Regions from separate parts of the Actinomadura sp. 9N215 genome, predicted to be linked through region 2. Evidence: predicted binding sites of a transcription regulator. Region 2 holds the regulator's gene; each other region holds the start of a gene.
What was found. The regulator HrcA, encoded in region 2, represses chaperone genes, less so after heat shock. The targets are predictions, from matches to a motif close to TTGGCACTCTCNNNNNGAGAGTGCCAA.
Positions count from the first base shown of each region.

Region 1: a site for HrcA is predicted at 2,553-2,579, ahead of groL (chaperonin GroEL). Genes of this name have one in related genera too.
Region 3: a site for HrcA is predicted at 2,596-2,622, ahead of groES (co-chaperone GroES). Genes of this name have one in related genera too.

Region 1 covers NZ_JBIRBA010000007.1:2,408-7,276, reverse strand. The annotation lists gene ACH34T_RS13680 (hypothetical protein) at 1-212, shown strand, start outside; gene ACH34T_RS13675 (hypothetical protein) at 534-857, opposite strand; gene ACH34T_RS13670 (hypothetical protein) at 1,575-1,826, shown strand; gene ACH34T_RS13665 (hypothetical protein) at 2,098-2,436, shown strand; gene groL (chaperonin GroEL) at 2,709-4,337, shown strand; gene ACH34T_RS13655 (phospholipid scramblase-related protein) at 4,645-4,869, shown strand, end outside.
Region 2 covers NZ_JBIRBA010000008.1:58,660-63,528, reverse strand. The annotation lists gene dnaJ (molecular chaperone DnaJ) at 1-895, opposite strand, end outside; gene hrcA (heat-inducible transcriptional repressor HrcA) at 896-1,909, opposite strand; gene ACH34T_RS15515 (DUF3097 domain-containing protein) at 2,195-3,007, shown strand; gene hemW (radical SAM family heme chaperone HemW) at 3,266-4,477, opposite strand; gene ACH34T_RS15505 (hypothetical protein) at 4,528-4,869, opposite strand, start outside.
Region 3 covers NZ_JBIRBA010000056.1:4,513-9,381, reverse strand. The annotation lists gene ACH34T_RS44020 (hypothetical protein) at 1-617, opposite strand, end outside; gene ACH34T_RS44015 (SAM-dependent methyltransferase) at 1,248-2,477, opposite strand; gene groES (co-chaperone GroES) at 2,741-3,052, shown strand; gene groL (chaperonin GroEL) at 3,138-4,763, shown strand.

The DNA.
Region 1 (4,869 bases), on a different contig from region 2:
TGACGTCCGCCGCCCTGGCAGCGCTCCTGGCCAGCGCCGTGATCCTCACCGGTGCCCGAGCACCCCGCTGGACCCTGATCCTCTGCTTCCCCGCCCTCATAACCGCCGTCCTGGCCCTCTTCCCAGCCTCCCTGGCAGTCGAAGACCATTTCGCCTTCCCCGGCTCCGACGTCTCTTCCTTGAACGGCGGCCCCCCATGCGGCGCCGCCTAAAACCTCGAACCCATTCCCACGGAACGCGACGACGCCGCTCAGCCGACCGCCGGCCCAGGCACCGGAAACGGCCAATTCTCTCTCTAGTCCGAATGGGGCGGTTAAGCTCGCCCGCCATGACACAGGTGATCATGCCTGACCGGGTGCCCCGACTGCACCGGCCCGCTGGCGCCGCTGCCGGTCTGGTGCGCCGCGTGCGAACGGAGCCTGGACGCGCCCCGGAACCCAGCCGGGCATGCGCGGACGCTTCGACCGATGGTCGTCCCGCAAGGTCGAAGCACTCTACGAGGAGATCGTCCGCGCGCCATCGGACGCACGCCCTCAACGGGACGCGGCCCGCGTGATCTCCCTCACCACGGCGCTACGCGTACACGCCTTGTACTGGGACGACTTGCGCAGGCCCTGACGGCCCGGCCGCCCTCCGAGCGCGAGCGCAGGCTCCGCGTCTCCGCCCGGAGCCGCATCCGGGTCGACGAGAGCCACCCGCCGACGCATCTGCGCATCGCCGTCCTGCACGCCCTTCCGTCCGCGGAGCCCACGCTCCTCTTGGAACCGGACGAGGACCGGCGCATCCGCGACGAACTGGCCGCCGACTACACCCAGATCGCGCACCGCCTCCGCGACGACGCCCGCGACCGCCTCCACCGAACCCCACCCTGTGCCCGTCCTGCTGACAGATGATCGGACGCTGTCGCCAGCACTCCGCCGATGAGCCCGCACCAACAACGCCCGCACAACACCCCGCACCACAACCGAACACAACGTCGACCCGCCGGGTCAGCCCGGTGACGGTTCCGGCAACGACGATGCCCGCCACTTGCACTCGGCAGGGGGAGAGCGACCAAGGCGACCCCGCCTCGCCCTCCGACCTGCGAACGGGCGACTGATCGTGGCGAGGCGATGGTCAGGGGTTCCCCGCGATGATGCGAGCGAGTCCCACGATGACCAGGAGTGGTCCTAGAACGGCGAAGGCTGTCGCGACGATTCGCATGGTCGTGCGGGGCTCCGGTGATCCCCATTTCCATGGGGGCAGCTTCTTCAGGCTGGCCGGAACGGCGGGCTGGCCTCGGGCCCAGCGATCCAGGAATCCGCGGTAGTTGGTCGCGAGCGGGATGCCGATCGCGGAGAACACGAGACCAAAAAGAAGCGTCTGCCAGCCACCCGCGGTAGGACGGGACGGACTTGTCTCGGCCATGAGTGCGATCACTGACATTCCCGCCTCCGTCTGCTCGCGGCGATCATCTCTCGACGGTGGAGCAGCCGACAAGGGCCCGACCGTTGCCGGGGACTGTAGACGCGTGAAGTCCGGCGGCCCCCGTGACCTTTCTGGCCCTGCCGCGCCGGTGGGCCAACATAGAACGCATGGACACTCCCAAGCTCACTTCTAAGGATGTCGGCTTCCTACTTGATGACCTGTGCGTTCGTCTCGGGTTTTGTCTGGACCCGACGGACCAGGCCGCGCTTCGCGCTTCACCACCGACGAACGTGGACTCGTTCGCAGAGGCGGTCTTTCGAGCCGAGGGCTTGGACGCATCCAACTATCGCCACCTGTGGCGACAAGTTCGGGAGATGGTGGCGCAGGCTTTCAAGAAGGGCAGCAATCCCAGTTACTGAGAACGGCGCCGCGACCCGTGGCGACCGGTCGGAGCGGACCGGCGGACATGGCGCGATGCCCGGCCCGGGCACCGCCGCCCCGTAATCCAAAAACAGCCCAATTCGGCAAGCATGTCATCCGTCCCGTGGCCGATCTGGAAGACCCGGCGGTGTTGCGCAATACCCCCGACGGCATGGCGGTCAACTTGGACGGAAAACCGGCGGCGGCCAAGTCGATCATGCGACGACACTCGGTGTTCCGCTGGCTCGGACCGCGGCCGAAGACGGCCGGTTGTTCCGCAGTCAGCGCGGCAATCGCCGCGCGCCGGTCAGCTACGAGTCGGTCTGGCGGCGAGCTGGCGAACACGTCCTGACCGCCGCGCAGTTCGCCGCGCCCCTCGCCAAACGGCTGTACGACCTGCGCCACGCATGCCTGTCGCTCTGGCTGAACGGCGGTGTGCCGGCCGCCAACGTGGCGGCTCGCGCTGGGCACTCGGTGGCCATGCTGCGGAGCACCTATGCTCACTGCATCGACGGCGACGACGAGATCATGAACCAGCGCATTAATGCAGCTGTACCGCGAATACCGGCGGACGGCCGCACACAGTGGATCACTGCGGCACCCCCCTGACACGCCCAAACGAGGCACCGACGCAGGTGGGAACGGGTCGGGGCAGGCTGGTGACGGTTCCGTGGACGACGATGCGCGGCGCTTGCACTCGGCAGGGTAGAGTGCTAAACAAACGGTTGGCACTCTGCTGTGGAGAGTGACAACTTCACAGTCTGGGTCGGGGCGATGAGGCCTCAGTTCGGCGGCGGAATGGCAGTCGTCGGCGGGGGCCGTCCGTCGCGGGCGTCGGCTCGATCCGTCTAAGCCACCTTGTTCCGGGAGGACTGGAGCCTATGGCTGCAAAGATGATCGCGTTCGACGAGGAGGCCCGCCGCGGTCTTGAGCGCGGCATGAACCAGCTCGCCGACGCCGTCAAGGTGACCCTTGGTCCCAAGGGTCGCAACGTCGTGCTGGAGAAGAAGTGGGGCGCCCCCACGATCACGAACGACGGTGTGTCGATCGCCAAGGAGATCGAGCTCGAGGACCCGTGGGAGAAGATCGGCGCGGAGCTCGTCAAGGAGGTCGCCAAGAAGACCGACGACGTCGCGGGTGACGGCACCACCACCGCCACCGTCCTGGCCCAGGCGCTGGTGCGCGAGGGCCTGCGGAACGTGGCGGCCGGCGCGAACCCGATGTCCCTGAAGCGGGGCATCGAGTCCGCGGTGGAGCGGGTCAGCGAGGAGCTGTCCAAGCTCGCCAAGGACGTGGAGACCAAGGAGCAGATCGCCTCCACGGCCTCCATCTCCGCCGGCGACCCGCAGATCGGCGAGATGATCGCCGAGGCGATGGACAAGGTCGGCAAGGAAGGCGTCATCACGGTCGAGGAGAGCCAGACCTTCGGTCTGGAGCTCGAGCTCACCGAGGGGATGCGCTTCGACAAGGGCTACATCTCGCACTACTTCGTGACCGACCCCGAGCGGATGGAGGCGGTTCTCGAAGACCCGTACATCCTGATCGTTCAGGGCAAGGTGTCGGCCAACAAGGACCTGCTGCCCGTCCTCGAGGGCGTCATGCAGTCCGGCAAGCCGCTGCTGATCATCGCGGAGGACGTCGAGGGCGAGGCCCTGGCCACGCTGGTCGTCAACAAGATCCGCGGGATCTTCAAGTCCGTGGCCGTGAAGGCCCCGGGCTTCGGCGACCGCCGCAAGGCCATGCTGGGCGACATCGCCACGCTCACCGGCGGCCAGGTCATCAGCGAGGACGTCGGCCTCAAGCTGGAGAACACCTCGGTCGACATGCTCGGCCGGGCGCGCAAGATCGTCATCGCCAAGGACGAGACCACCATCGTGGACGGCGCCGGTGACGCCAACGAGATCGCGGGCCGGGTCAACCAGATCCGCACCGAGATCGACAACACCGACTCCGACTACGACCGCGAGAAGCTCCAGGAGCGCCTGGCGAAGCTCGCGGGCGGTGTCGCGGTCATCAAGGCCGGCGCCGCGACCGAGGTGGAGCTCAAGGAGCGCAAGCACCGCATCGAGGACGCCGTCCGCAACGCGAAGGCCGCGGTTGAGGAGGGCATCGTCCCCGGCGGCGGCGTCGCGCTGCTGCAGGCCGGTATCAAGGCGTTCGACAAGCTGGAGCTCTCGGGCGACGAGGCCACCGGCGCGAACATCGTCAAGCGCGCTCTTGAAGAGCCGCTGAAGCAGATCGCCGTCAACGCCGGCCTCGAGGGCGGCGTCGTGGTGGAGCGGGTCCGCAACCTGACCCCGGGTGAGGGCCTCAACGCCGCGACCGGCGAGTACACCAACATGTTCGACGCGGGCATCCTCGACCCGGCCAAGGTGACCCGGTCCGCGCTGCAGAACGCGTCGTCGATCGCCGCGCTGTTCCTGACCACCGAGGCGGTCATCGCCGAGAAGCCCGAGAAGAACCCGGCCCCGGCGGGCGGCATGCCCGACGCCGGCGGCATGGACTTCTGATCCGACCCGATCAGGTCCTCGCGTCCGACTCGGCGCGCATGTGCGAAGGGACGGCCCTCCACGGGCCGTCCCTTCGTCCGTTCGTTCGTCCTTTTGCGCGTCCGTGGGCGAACCCGCCTTCCCGCTCGCACGTCAGACAAGATGATCAGGGTGTACGGCCGGCCGCGGCACCGCCCGCCCCGTCCCGCAGCCCGGACGTCCAAGCCGCCGGACAGCGTAAAGAGGACCTGTGAGCGATCTCTTCAGTTCTCCCGTGCTCAGGATCGAGCAGCCGCGCCGCGTCCCCTCCGCAAAGTCCCAGTACAAGGTGTTCGACGCGGGCGGCACCTTGCTGGCCAAAGCGGAGGAGCGCTTCGTGTCGCTCAAGCGCCAGGCGTGGCGAGCCGTGCTGTTCGACGGCAGTGACCAGCGGACCGTCCTGGTGGAGAACACCCAGGGCACACCGGTTCTGGTGATCGAACGACCGAAGACCACCCGCGCGACATGGGTCAGCACACCGGACGGCGCCCTGCACGGTTCGATCCGGCAGGAC
Region 2 (4,869 bases):
TGCCTGGCTTGATGTCGATGCTCTCGGCGGCGTCCAGGGTCTCGATGGTGACGCTGGTGCCGAGCGCCGCCGCCGTCATCGGGATCTCGACCGTGCAGTGCAGGTCGTCGCCCTCCCGCTCGAAGATCGCGTGCGGCTTCTCCACGATCTCCAGGAACAGGTCGCCCGGCGGGCCGCCGCCCGGGCCGACCTCGCCCTCCCCGGCGAGCTGGATGTGGATGCCGTTCTCCACGCCCGCCGGGATCTTGACCTTGACGGTCCGGCGGGTGCGGACGCGGCCGTCGCCCGAGCACTCGGGGCACGGGTTGCGGATCACCGAGCCGAACCCACCGCACGCCGGGCACGGCCGGGCCGTCATGACCTGGCCGAGGAACGACCGCTGGACCTGCTGCACCTCGCCGCGGCCGTGGCACGTCTCGCACGTGTCCGGGTGGGTGCCGGGCGCGCAGCCCGACCCGTCGCAGCCGGTGCAGGCGACGGCCGTGTCGATGGACAGCTCCCGGGTCGTGCCGAAGGCGGTCTCGTTCAGGTCGAGCTCCACCCGCAGCGTCGCGTTCCGGCCGCGCCGCGCCCGCGACCGGGGGCCGCGCGCCGTCGCCGTCCCGAAGAACGCGTCCATGATGTCGCTGAACGGGAACCCGGCGCCGCCGAAGCCGCCCGCGCCCGCCCCGCCGCCGGGGGCGAACGGGTCCGCGCCCAGGTCGTACATCTCCCGCTTCTTCGGGTCGGAGAGGACCTCGTACGCCTGGGTGATCTCCTTGAACCTGTCCTGGGTCTCCGGATCCGGGTTGACGTCCGGGTGGAGCTCCCGCGCGAGCCGGCGATAGGCCCTCTTGACCTCGTCGGCGCTGGCGTCCCGCCGGACGCCCAGGGTCGCGTAATAGTCGTTGGCCACTTACGACCCCGCCAGGATCTGTCCCACGTAGCGTGCCACTGCCCGTACCGCTCCCATCGTGCTGGGGTAATCCATGCGTGTAGGCCCGAGCACTCCCAGCCGGGCCAGGGTGAGGTCGCCCACGCCGTAGTCGGCGGCGACGACCGAGGTCGACCGGAGCCCCAGATCGGGGTTCTCGGTGCCGATCCGCACCGTAACTTTAGAGGAGTCGCCCGTCTCGCCGAGCAGCCGCATCAGCACCACCTGCTCTTCGAGCGCCACGAGAACCTCCCTCAGGCTCGCCGAGAAGTCCACCGCGGCGAGGTTGGCCGCACCGGCGAAGACGATCTTCTCCTCGTGCTTCTCGACGAGCGTCTCCAGCAGCACCGACAGCACCGCCGCCGCGAGCGGCCGCTCGTCCGGGCCCACCTTGTCGGGCAGGTCCGCGACCGCGGTCGGCACGTCGCCGAGGCCCAGCCCGTCGAGGCACGTGTTGAGCAACGCCCGCAGGTGCCCGATGGATTCCTCCGACACCGAGCCGCCGGACTCGATGACCCGCTGCTCCACCCGTCCGGTGTTGGTGATCAGGACGAGCAGCAGCCGTCCCTCGGCGACCGGGACCAGCTCCACGTGCCGCACCGACGAGCGCGTCAGCGACGGGTACTGCACGACGGCGACCTGCCGGGTGAGCTGCGCGAGCAGCCGCACCGTCCGGCCGACGACGTCGTCGAGGTCGTACGCGCCGGACAGGAACGTCTCGATCGCGCGGCGCTCCGCGATCGACAGCGGCTTGATCGTGGACAGCCGGTCGACGAACAGCCGGTAGCCCTTGTCGGTGGGGACGCGTCCGGCGCTGGTGTGCGGCTGGGTGATGTACCCCTGCTCCTCCAGCACCGCCATGTCGTTGCGGATGGTGGCCGGGGACACGCCGAGGTTGTGCCGGTCCGCCAGGGCCTTCGAGCCCACCGGCTCGTTGGTGGAGACGAAGTCCTCCACGATGGCGCGCAGGACCGCGAGCTTCCGGTCGTCCAGCACCTGGTCACCTCCTTCGTCCCGCCGGGCCCGTGCCGCCGGCGCCCCCACGCCGCTGGCACTCCTTACTCCCGAGTGCCAAGTGTACGGCCCGGAGACCCCACTCTGGAGTGCCCGCGGGTGCTCGCCGCACGGCTGCGCGATCCTATCCGTTCCGGACACGGCCTCCCATTCCCGTAGGACGCGCCCGCCCCGGAAACGGAGGACCCCGGCGATCGCCGGACGCGCCACGCCGAGGGACGAGGGACGACGCCGGGTGGACGCCTCGCCGGGTTAATGTGCGGACCCGTGCGGAGTAAGAAATACGGAAACGACGTGCTGGCCGGCGACTGGCGCAGGCCCCGGAAGGGCCAGATCCCGGAGGTCCCGGCCGAACCGGGGCTGGTCGCCGAGGACCCCGACAGTGGCTTCTGCGGCGCCGTCGTCGGCTGCGACAAGTTCGGCGTCACCCTGGAGGACCGGTTCGGCAAGCGGCGGGTGTTCCCGCTGACCAAGTCCGGTTTCCTCATCGACGGCAAGCCCGTCACGCTCGTCCGGCCCAGCGCGGCGCCCAGCGGGCCGATGCGGTCCGCGTCCGGCTCCGTGGCCGTCCAAGGGCTGCGGGCTCAGGTGGCCAAGGAGAGCCGCATCTACGTGGAGGGCGTCCACGACGCCGAGCTGGTCGAGAAGATCTGGGGCCACGACCTGCGGGTCGAGGGCGTCGTCGTGGAGTACCTCGAAGGCGTGGACGACCTGCCCGCCATCGTCGAGGAGTTCGGCCCGGACGACGACCGCCGCCTCGGCGTCCTCGTCGACCATCTCGTGCCCGGCTCCAAGGAGTCCCGGATCGCGGCGCGGATCTCGTCGCCGCACGTCCTGGTCACCGGGCATCCGTTCATCGACATCTGGGAGGCCGTCAAGCCCGCGTCGGTCGGCATCCGCGCCTGGCCGCGCGTCCCGCGCGGCATCCCGTGGAAGGAAGGCGTGGTCGCCGAGCTCGGCTGGGACGACGACACGGGCGCGGCGTGGAAACGCATCCTGGGGTCGGTCAACACCTACACGGACCTGGAGCCTGCGCTCCTAGGCCGCGTGGAAGAACTCATAGATTTCGTGACGTGTTAGCCCAGGGGGGCGACCCCCTGGAACCCCCGTCAGCGGGCGGTGAACCGTTTCCCGAGCCGCTGGCGCGTCTCGGGAAACGGTCCTCCGCCCGTCGGGTCGTGCGACCTCCGGCGCTGGGCGCCTCCGGCCGCACGACCCGTGGCCCCGGCTGGGGTTTGGTCCAAGTCCTGTCCTGAGGATTGGTCCAAGTCCGGTTCTGGAGTTGGTCCAAGTCCGGTTCTGGGGTTGGTCCAGGTCCGGTTCTGGGGTTGGTCCGGGTCAGGTCAGGGCGCGGACGACGGCGTCGGCTAGGAGGCGTCCGTGCAGGGTGAGTACTGCCCGGCCTTGTTCGTAGGGGGTGGGTTCGAGTAGGCCGTCGTCGATCGCTCTGCGGGTGGCCTTGTCGTCCAGCAGGGTGGTGGGGCAACCCTTGGCGAGTCGCAGTTCCAGCATGATGCGTTCGATGCGCCGGTCGTCGTCGTCCAGGACCTCACGGGCGTGTGCGGGGCTTCTGGCTTCGGCGAGGCGGGCAGCGTAGGCGGCGGGGTGTTTGACGTTCCACCAGCGGGTGCCGCCGACGTGGCTGTGCGCGCCCGGCCCGACGCCCCACCAGTCGGCTCCCGTCCAATACAGCATGTTGTGGCGGCAGACGGCGGTGGGATCGGCGGCCCAGTTGGAGATCTCGTACCAGTGCAGGCCTTGCGCGGTCAGCAGCTCGTCCGCGATGAGGTAGCGGTCGGCCATGGCGTCGTCGTCGGGCGCCGTCAGTTCGCCGCGCCGCACTTGCGCGGCCAGGCGCGTGCCGTCCTCGACGATGAGCGCGTACGCCGACACGTGGTCGGGCTCCGTGTTCAGAGCGGCTTCCAGGGAGGCCCGCCAGTCGTCGTCGGTCTCTCCTGGCGTCCCGTAGATGAGGTCGAGGTTGATGTGCTCGAACCCTGCCCTGCGCGTCCACTCGACCACCTGCGGGACGCGTCCCGGCGTATGCGCCCGTTCCAGGACGGCCAGGACGTGCTCGCGCGCGCTCTGCATGCCGTACGAGACGCGCGTGAAACCGACTTCCCGCAGCCGGCCCACGTACCTTTCGTCCACCGACTCCGGGTTGGCTTCAGTCGTGACCTCCGCGCCCGGTGCCAGCCCGAACTCCGCGTCGATGGCGGCCAGGACGCGCCCCAGATCGTCGGGCGGCAACAGCGTCGGAGTGCCGCCGCCTACGAAAACCGTCTCGACGGGCAGGTCCACGTCGTCGCCCAGCACCCGCCGGGCCATCCGTACCTCCGCGATGGCAGTTTCGGCGTACGAGTCGCGGCTCGCCCCCGGCCCGAGCTCCGTCGCCGTGTACGTGTTGAAATCGCAGTACCCGCAGCGCGTCACACAGAACGGCACGTGCACGTAGAAGGCGAACGGCCGCGTCCCAAGGCCTTCGAGGGCGCGGCTGGGCAGCGCACCGTCCGCGGGTACGGGTTCGCCGTCAGGAAGCGTCGAGGGCACGCCTCAAGTCTGCCCTGCCTACGCGGCTGCCTGGGCCGGGTGGGGGCCGGTCAGGCGTCGCTGAGCTTCTCGCGGAGCCACTTGGGGATGTGATCGTCCGAGCGGGGAAAGCGGTCGAGGTCCATGGCGTAGGCGGACGACGTGAGAGGCGGCGTGAAGTCGGGCTCGCCGTCGTAGTCGAACTCGGCGCTGAAGCGGCCCGAGCGCTCGACCTGGAGCCGGGCCGTGAACCAGGCGCCCTTGCCGTCGCGGTACATGACGCGGCGCAGCTCGTCCATCTTCCCGACGGCCTGACCGGGCGGCATGGCGGTGCGGCGCTCGCCGTCCTGGCCCTCGACCTCCAGGGACGCGCTGTCGATCCCGACCGTCGCGCGGAACTCGAAGTCGAGCCG
Region 3 (4,869 bases), on a different contig from region 2:
ATCTCGCCGAGCGCCTGGTCGACCCGCGCCGTGACGCCGTTGATCGAGTGTTCGAGCCGCTCGGACCGGTGGCCGAGCTCCGCCAGTGACTTGTCGAGCCGGTTGAACCGGACGGACGCGGCCTCCATGCTGCCCTGGAGCTTGTCGAGCCGCTTGGTCATCTCGTCCATGCGCTGCGACGCCTGCTGCGTGGCGTCGGTGATCTGCTGCGCGGAGTCGAGGACGGACTGGATGCGGGCCAGGCCCTCGTCGACGTTCTCGGCGACGACGCCGACGTCGGCCCACAGCGCGGGCAGCTCGGCGACGGGCTTGACCCGCTCGCCGAACGCCTCGATGTGCTCGGCCAGCCCCTCGGCCCATTCGGGGGGCTTGCCGGACAGCTCGTCGACCTGCCCGCGGACGGTCTCGATCTGCCCGGTCAGCCCGCTGAGCTCCCGCTCGCGGACCTCGCGGAGCAGCCACTCCATCCCTTCGAGCCGCTGCCGAATCTCGTCGAGGACCTGACCCTGTGAGCGCTGTTCATAGACGTGGTCCTGCGCCGCACGGGCGAGCAACTCCCGCATCCGATCCGAGACCGGTTGACCCCCCGTCTGCAGGAAGTTGTGATTCGTTTCCACCCGATGCTCCTTCGTGTGCCGGCGCGACGAAATGACGCACGGCAATGAATCTCTGGAGAGGCCACTGTAGTGCGTGCGGGCGGCCGCTTTAACGGGGAGCAGAGAACATTGTGAGTTCGGTGTAATGTGCCTGTTACCCGGCTGGGGCAAATTGTGAGAGTTCTCCGGCAGTACGGCTTTTTTCCGGTTTGCGGCAATCGTTCCGTTGGTGGTGATGAGCGGTGCGGGCGGACGTGGGAGACGCCGTCCCGGGGCGGTGTTCTGTCCGTACATCTCGGTCGACATCGGTAGTTGGCGGACCGCGGAGGCCCGCGGCCTAGCCGACACGCGGCCGCGGATCGTCATGCCGTCCGGCGGGCGTCCGGCCATTTCCATGGCGCATTCGGGAGCGCCGAAGTCCCGGTCGCTGAACCTGACTTGGTGTTTTCCGGCCGTCAGATCCGAGGGCGCCGATTTCCGCGTCGTGTTACGGCCTTGCCGCGCGCCCGCAATCTCTGGTGAACGCGATGCCGGAAAGCGCCGATGATTTGCCCGGACGTGGCGCGTCGCCCGGCCCCCCTTGGCGCGGCCGGTCCGCGGGAAGATCTTTGGACTCGATCACCGCCGCCCGCGGCTCCGGGCGGGTCCGCGCTAGCGGACGGGTTGGGTCAGGAGGGCGACCGGGTCTCGTCCCACGCGCGTCAGCACCAGCGTCAGCTCCGCCGCCGTGCCGCGCGACGTGCTGCGCGACGGGCGACGGCCGCCGAAGCCCAGGTCGCGGCGCAGCCGGTCGACGTCGACCGCCGAGCCGCGCTTCTTCACGGTGAGCACGCCGACGCCGCGGCGGCGCAATTCCGCGCGCAGCCGCTTGACCGAGAACTGCAGCACGTCCTCGATCTCGTACGCGGACGCGAACGGTGTCGGACGCAGCTCGTCGGACGTGACGTACGCGATGTGCGGGTCCGCGAGCCCGCCGCCGACCAACTCCGCGACCTCACCGACCAGATGGGCGCGGATCACGGCGCCGTCAGGCTCGTACAGATAGCGGCCCCATGCGCGCACGTCCGGATCGTCCAAGCCTTGCGGAGTCAGCGTCCACACGTCCGGGTCGGTGTCGGACGAGAGCAGAGTGGCTCGCCGACCTACGTCCCCGGCGAGTTCACCAAGCCACAGGGCCGCTTCCTTGACGTCCCCACCCACGGAGACCCACTCTGCTTCCGCCCCGTCCGGGACGGCCTCATGCGGAATGCCCGGCGCGACCTTCACGCAAGCAGCCGGTACCTGGCCGCCCTTTTCCAGGACGACATCCAGCGGCGGCTCATAAGAGCGGGGATCGAAGACCCTGCCTCGCGCTGTGCGCCGTCCAGGATCGGCGAAGACGGCACCGAACCCGCAAGGGTCTTCCTTGGTCGCATCGCCCACACGCACAGAGGCGAGACCGTCCAGCCCTAGGGAGGCCAAGTTCGCCCGCGCCACTTCAGCCGTCAACGGGTCGAGTTCCACACCGTCCCCGGCGAGGCCCGCGCGCGCTCGGGCGATGAGGTCGGCCCCTATCCCGCAGCCCAGTTCCAGCACACGCGCGCCGGGCAGCCGGTCGGCGAACCGGCGTGCGCGGTGCGATGCCACACTCCCGCGGGTCGACTGTTCGAGGCCCGCTTGGGTGAAGTACATGCGGACGGCGTCGTCGCCGAACTTCGCCCGCGCCCGCTCGCGCAACCGCACCTGCGTGAGCGCCGCGGCCACGAGCGCGGGATCGTGCCGTCCGCGAAGCCGGGACGCCGTGGCGAGCAGACCGTCCTCGCTCACGTCCAATCCGGCCGCCTCGCTGAGGAGCGCCTGGCCGGACGGGCCGAGCAGGGCCCGGAACGACGCGATGTCCATGGGTGGAAGTTAGCGGCCCGATGTGGGGAAGTTAGCCTGCGGTGAACGCGGGCGGACGCCTGCCGGGCGTGTCCGTGTCCGTGTTGACTGCTTACCGGGCACGGCATAGTCTCCATGACTGGCACTCTCCGAGGGAGAGTGCCAGCAGCGACGAAGGTCGGTCTGGCACCCGCGACGACAGGCCGGTCCAGGGTCGCCTCTTCTGTCACATGTGCTGGCCGGCCGGTCATGGCCGGCCGAGGACCAATCGAAGGGGAGGTCAGATCGTGACGACCGCCACCAAGGTTGTTCTCAAGCCGCTTGAGGACCGTATCGTCGTCCAGCCGCTTGAGGCCGAGACCACCACCGCGTCGGGCCTGGTGATCCCGGACACCGCCAAGGAGAAGCCCCAGGAGGGCACCGTCCTTGCCGTCGGTCCGGGCCGCGTCGACGACAAGGGCGAGCGCGTCCCCGTCGACGTCAAGGTCGGCGAGGTCGTGCTCTACAGCAAGTACGGCGGCACCGAGGTCAAGTACAACAACGAGGACTACCTCGTTCTCTCGGCCCGCGACGTGCTCGCGGTCATCGAGAAGTAATCACCGAGAACGTGATGCACCCGCCCCGGTCGGCGCCGCCTTCGGCGGGCCGGTCGGGGCGGATCGCGTGAAGAGGAGTATCCGCATGGCGAAGATCCTGGAGTTCGAGGAGGACGCTCGCCGGGCTCTTGAGCGCGGCGTCAACGCTCTCGCGGACGCCGTCAAGGTGACGATCGGCCCGCGCGGCCGCAACGTCGTCATCGACAAGAAGTTCGGCGCGCCGACGATCACCAACGACGGCGTCACCATCGCCCGCGAGGTGGAGCTGGAGGACCCCTACGAGAACCTCGGGGCCCAGCTCGCCAAGGAAGTGGCGACCAAGACCAACGACATCGCGGGCGACGGCACCACCACGGCGACCGTCCTCGCGCAGGCGATGGTCCGCGAGGGCACCCGCAATGTGGCGGCCGGCGCGTCGCCGCTCTCGCTCAAGCGCGGCATCGACGCGGCCGCCCAGTACGTGTCCGACCAGCTCCTCAAGACGGCCCGCGAGGTCGAGGAGAAGAGCGAGATCGCGCACGTCGCGACCATCTCCGCGCAGGACCCGCAGATCGGCGAGCTGATCGCGGAGGCGTTCGAGAAGGTCGGCAAGGACGGCGTCATCACCGTCGAGGAGGCCCACACGATGGGCCTGGAACTGGAGTTCACCGAGGGCCTCCAGTTCGACAAGGGCTACCTGTCGCCGCACATGGTGACCGACCCCGAGCGCATGGAGGCCGTCCTGGAGGACGCCTACGTGCTCATCGTGGACGGCAAGATCTCCAACGTGCAGGAGTTCCTGCCGCTGGCCGAGAAGGTCGCCCAGACGAAGAAGCCGCTGCTCGTGGTGGCCGAGGACGTCGAGGGCGAGGCCCTGGCCCTGCTCGTCGCCAACAAGATCCGCGGGACGTTCACGTCCGTCGGGGTGAAGGCGCCGGGCTTCGGCGACCGCCGCAAGGCGATGCTGGGCGACATGGCCACCCTCACCGGCGGCCAGGTCGTCAGCGAGGCCATCGGCCTCAAGCTCGACTCCATCGGCCTGGAGGACCTCGGCCGCGCCCGCCGCATCACCGTCACCAAGGACGCCACCACCATCGTCGACGGTGAGGGCTCCGCGGACGACATCACCGCCCGGATCAACCAGATCAAGGTCGAGATCGAGAACTCCGACTCCGACTGGGACCGGGAGAAGCTGCAGGAGCGCCTCGCCAAGCTGGCCGGGGGCGTCTGCGTGCTGCGGGTCGGCGCCGCCACCGAGGTGGAGCTGAAGGAGAAGAAGCACCGCCTCGAGGACGCCATCTCGGCGACCCGCGCGGCGATCGAGGAGGGCATCGTGGCCGGCGGCGGCGCCGCGCTGGTGCACGTCGCGAAGGACGGCTTCGACACCCTCGGCCTGTCCGGCGACGAGGCGACCGGCGCCGAGGCCGTCCGCCGCGCGCTGGACGAGCCGCTGCGCTGGATCTCCGAGAACGCCGGCCAGGAGGGCTACGTCGTCGTCTCCAAGGTGCGCGCGCTGCAGCCGGGCCACGGCTACAACGCCGCGACGGACGAGTACGGCGACCTGGTCGCGCAGGGCGTCATCGACCCGGTGAAGGTCACCCGTTCGGCGGTCACCAATGCCGCCTCGATCGCGGGCATGCTGCTCACGACCGAGGCGCTCGTGGTCGACAAGCCGGAGGAGGCCGAGGAGGCCGCCGGCGGCCACGGCCACGGTCACGGGCACGGTCACTGAGACCGCGTTCGCCGGACGGGCGTGCGGCTCGTTCCGTCCGGAGATCATCGGCAGACCCCCGTCCGTCCGGACGGGGGTCTCGCCGTTTGGTGGCCGATGTCTTGTA